DNA from 2 places in the Clostridium omnivorum genome. Region 2 is predicted to be linked to the other one. Evidence: a T-box and tRNA genes for the amino acid it is inferred to sense, from the RefSeq annotation. Region 2 holds a T-box; the other holds one or more tRNA genes.
What was found. The T-box of region 2 lies ahead of tyrS (tyrosine--tRNA ligase). A T-box ahead of a tRNA ligase gene usually reads a tRNA of that ligase, here a tRNA-Tyr.
Positions count from the first base shown of each region.

Region 1: it has a tRNA-Tyr gene. The T-box ahead of tyrS (tyrosine--tRNA ligase) is inferred to sense a tRNA for this amino acid. The anticodon was not compared.

Region 1 is NZ_BRXR01000001.1:848,166-850,656, reverse strand. It holds gene bsdE14_RS03915 (hypothetical protein) at 1-495, shown strand, start outside; tRNA gene bsdE14_RS03910 (tRNA-Thr) at 763-837, shown strand; tRNA gene bsdE14_RS03905 (tRNA-Tyr) at 842-927, shown strand; tRNA gene bsdE14_RS03900 (tRNA-Val) at 941-1,016, shown strand; tRNA gene bsdE14_RS03895 (tRNA-Thr) at 1,038-1,112, shown strand; tRNA gene bsdE14_RS03890 (tRNA-Tyr) at 1,117-1,202, shown strand; SAM riboswitch class I at 1,411-1,514, shown strand; gene metK (methionine adenosyltransferase) at 1,587-2,491, shown strand, end outside.
Region 2 is NZ_BRXR01000001.1:563,463-565,953, forward strand. It holds gene tyrS (tyrosine--tRNA ligase) at 1-900, opposite strand, end outside; T-box leader at 1,094-1,355, opposite strand; gene hisS (histidine--tRNA ligase) at 1,464-2,491, opposite strand, start outside.

The DNA.
Region 1 (2,491 bases), 280 kb from region 2:
AGTAAATATGGTATAGTTCTTTCTGAAGAAGCAAAGAAAAGTAAGATAAATGCACTTCATGAAAGTCAAGTTGAAGATATGAAAAATTACTATAATGATAAATATGCACAGAATAATAATACTAAAAAGGAAATAAGTAAAGAAGTATCAAAAGAGAAGGATACTAAAAATAGTACGTCAATAGATGGTGGAGATAAAACTGACACGTCTGTGGATAATGGAGATAAAACTGATACCCAAGTATTTAAAGTATCTAGGGAAGAAATAAAAGATAAATTAACCTTATCGGATAAGCAAAAAATATTATCTGTTGCTAGAAAATTATCGCCATCCGACTATGAAAAGATTAACAAATATATAAATAATGAAGATGGTGAGCAGGGAGTAATTGATGCTGTTAAACTTCTTAGAGATAGGCTTTCCGACAAGGATTACGAAAAAATTAAAGAGGTAGCAGGAAAGTTTTTAAATATGGAAGTAGTTGAAAAAAAGTAGCGCTATTAAAAGATTGCTTTAAAGCTTATTTTCATAAGATGTTTCATGAATTGTGAATTTGCTGACTATTATAGTAATGATAATGTTTAAATACATTAAAATAAATGAAGGTTTGATATGTAAGAGGAAGAAAAACATAATAATTGAGAGTTTGAGAGAGAAGGTTTTTTATATTGCCGTATTGCGATAGTTGAAATGAAATCAATATGAAGGTATACTATTCCTTGTCAGTGGCGCTCCGGTGCCTAAGACAAAATCAAATATATTGCTGGCATGGCTCAACGGTAGAGCAGCTGACTTGTAATCAGCAGGTTGTAGGTTCGATTCCTATTGCCAGCTCCAATATGGAGGAGTTCCCGAGTGGCTAAAGGGGGCAGACTGTAAATCTGTTGGCTGACGTCTTCAGTGGTTCGAATCCACTCTCCTCCACCATAAAAATTAATGTGGGCGCATAGCTCAGCTGGGAGAGCATCTGCCTTACAAGCAGAGGGTCACAGGTTCGATCCCTGTTGTGCCCACCACATAAAACTAAATAATATCATGCTGGCATGGCTCAACGGTAGAGCAGCTGACTTGTAATCAGCAGGTTGTAGGTTCGATTCCTATTGCCAGCTCCAGTATGGAGGAGTTCCCGAGTGGCTAAAGGGGGCAGACTGTAAATCTGTTGGCTGACGTCTTCAGTGGTTCGAATCCACTCTCCTCCACCATAAAAACACTGAAAGGTGTTTTTTTTAATGTCCATACATATTTGAAAAAATAGTTTTTATTGATATATTATATGAAATAAAAAAATTAGGAATTTAATAAAAGAATTTGGAAAATCACATGAATTTTATTGCTTTCCTTGAATTATAGGTGTTGACAGTAATGAAACACTATGCTATTATGATTTAGAATTTAATACTTTATGTTATGCTCTTATCCAGAGAGGTGGAGGGAAACGGCCCTATGAAACCCGGCAACCGGTGTATTAAAACACTATGGTGCCAATTCCGCAGTTTATTGCTGCAAGATAGGAGGATGTGATTTACAACATTCCTCTTCTTGTAGAAGAGGTTTTTCTATTTTTATATTGTGAAAGGAGATACAAAATGAGAAGATTATTTACATCTGAATCAGTTACAGAAGGACATCCAGATAAAATATGCGACCAAATTTCTGACTCTGTGTTAGATGCTATACTAGCTCAAGATCCAAATGCTAGAGTTGCTTGTGAAACAGCAGTAACAACTGGTATGGTGCTAGTAATGGGAGAAATATCAACTAATTGTTATGTTGATATTCCAAAGGTTGTTAGAAAGACAATTGAGGACATTGGCTATACAAGAGCAAAATTTGGTTTTGACTGTGATACATGTGCAATATTAACATCTATAGATGAGCAATCTGGTGATATAGCTATGGGGGTTAACGAAGCGCTTGAATCAAAAAAAGGTAATATGGATAAAATTGAAGCAATTGGTGCTGGAGACCAAGGAATGATGTTTGGATTTGCAACAAATGAAACTCCAGAATATATGCCACTTGCTATATCTATGGCCCACAAATTAGCAAGAAGATTAAGTGAAGTTAGAAAAAATGGTACATTAGATTATCTAAGACCAGATGGAAAAACACAGGTTACTGTTGAATATGAAGATGACAAAGCAGTAAGAATAGATACTGTAGTTATTTCTACTCAACATAATCCAGATGTAACTCGCGAAACTATTGAAAGAGACTTGATTGAGCATGTTATAAGAAAGATAGTTCCAGCAGAGCTTTTAGATGAAAATACTAAGTACTATATAAATCCTACAGGAAGATTTGTTATAGGTGGTCCACAAGGAGATTCTGGATTAACAGGAAGAAAAATAATCGTAGATACATACGGTGGGTATGGAAGACATGGTGGTGGAGCTTTCTCAGGAAAGGATCCAACTAAGGTTGATAGATCTGCAGCTTATGCTTCAAGATGGGTTGCAAAAAACCTTGTAGCTGCTGGTGTTGCAGATAA
Region 2 (2,491 bases):
TATCTCCTTTGCTAATTGCATTTTTATGTCTCTTGGGTTTACCTTATTATCTTCTAAGTCCTTCTTTATAACATTTATCTCATCTGGATGCATATCAGTTGTAAGATCAAAATATTTTCCTATGAGTTCATCCGGAATTTGCATAGCTTTAACATACATTTCCCTAGCACCCTCATTAATGCTGATGTAGTTTCCTAGACTCTTGCTCATTTTTTCTTTACCGTCTAATCCCTCTAGTAAAGGCATAAATAGAGCCACTTGACTTTCCTCACCATAATCCTTTTGTAAGGTTCTTCCCATAAGTATGTTAAACCTTTGGTCTGTACCTCCAAGCTCTATATCTGCATTAATTGATACTGAATCATATGCTTGCATTAAAGGATAGAAAAATTCATGAATTCCAATACTTAAATTTTGATTAAACCTATTCTTGAAATCTTCCCTTTCCAGCATTCTTGCTACAGTATATTTTGATGCCAGCTCAATAACCTCTTTGAAATTAAGCTTAGCAAGCCATTCACTATTGAATCTTACTTCAGTTTTACTAATATCTAGTATCTTAAATATTTGTCTCTCATAGGTTTTTGCATTTTCAAGAACCTGTTCCCTAGTTAGCTGTTTTCTTGTTTTTGATTTTCCGGTAGGATCACCTATTGCACCTGTAAAATCACCAATGATTATTACAGCCTTATGACCTAAATCCTGAAGCTGTTTTATTTTTCTTAGTACCACAGCATGCCCTAGATGTATGTCTGGAGCTGTAGGATCAAGTCCCAGTTTAATTATAAGTGGTCTATTTTCTTTTATAGAATAAGTAAGTTTTTTCTCCAAATCTTCTTGGTTAATTAACTCAGCAGCGCCTTTTGTAATAATTTTAATCTGTTCTTCTACACTTTTCATTTTTTTCTCCTTTCACTCGAAACACTGGGTAACTTATTCGTGCCGATTCCCATCGGCAAGTTACCCGTAAAAGTCCATAATTCTTATTTGCACCACACTATAGCCCAAAGGATAAATACACAACATAAAATAAGTGATTTAATTTGGCATGAATATTATTGAAACAAATAAAAAAACCCCCGTCCTTTATTATCTAAAGGACGAGAGTATAATCCCGTGTTACCACCTTAATTTATCAGTATCTCTCAATACCAACCTCTTCAAGTACAATGCATATGCATGATACTCTATCGCTATAACGTGCGAAGGGAAACGTCAGCAGCCTACTACCTTAATTAAGGATTTGGTGTGATGCTCAGAGATGTATTCAGATAACAGTTCTTTGCTTCTTTCCACCTGCCAGAAGCTCTCTGTGAAAGACCTTGTATCCTACTCTTTCTCATCAGTGCATTTTATTATCCATTTTTATTTATTATACTAATTCTTATAGATTAATGCAACCCTTAATATAAGCTGCTTGTGATTTTTTCCAATTAGGTGCAGTAATATATTGTACATTAGGCTTATTTAACTTTATTTATTATCTCATCAACAGACAGCTTGAATTGCTCTCCAACTTTCATGTCCTTAAGAGTAAGTTCATTTGTTTCAATTTCATCACTGCCTATTAATATAACATATGGTATTCCAAGTTTATTCGCATAGTTCAGTTTCTTTTGAAGCTTTCCACCTTCAAGATAAACCTCAGAAGCAACATCGCTTTGTCTAAGTTTATTCGCAACACCTATGGAATATGCAGTATTTTCATCCATTGGAACAACTAACACCTTTGTTAGGGTTGCTGCTATTTCTTCTTTGAAGAAGCCAGCTTCTTTTAGTTGATAGAATAATCTGCTTAAACCTATTGATATACCTACTCCTGGAAGCTTTTGAGTAGTATAATATTCTGCTAGATTATCATATCTTCCCCCTGAACATACTGAACCTATTCCAGGATAATCATTTAAAATAGTTTCGTAAACTGTTCCAGTATAATAGTCAAGACCTCTAGCTATCTTTAGGTCTATAGCAAAATTCTTTTCTGGCACCCCAAATTGTCTTATGTAAGATACAACTTTGGAAAGTTCATCAAGCCCTGCAGCAAATTCCTCATTTTCTATGCCTAACTTTTCAAGGGAGGCTAAGATATCATCATTACTACCTTGAATATTTATAAATTGCTCAATCTTTTCAATAGCTTCATCTTTAAGCCCAACTTCCTTAAGCTCACTCTTTACTGCATCCATTCCAATTTTGTCAAGCTTATCAATTATTCTAAGAACTTCTACCTTGTTTTCTACAGCTAATGAATCAAAAAATCCATTTAATACTTTTCTATTATTTATATGAATAGTAAAAGAATCAAAGCCCAGAGCAGTAAAAGTAGAATATATTATACTTGGAATTTCAGCATCATTTATAACGCTCAATTTGCCATTTCCTATAATATCTATATCACATTGATAGAATTCTCTAAATCTTCCTTTTTGATTTCTCTCGCCTCTAAATACCTTTCCAATTTGATATCTTCTAAATGGAAAAGTAAGCTCTG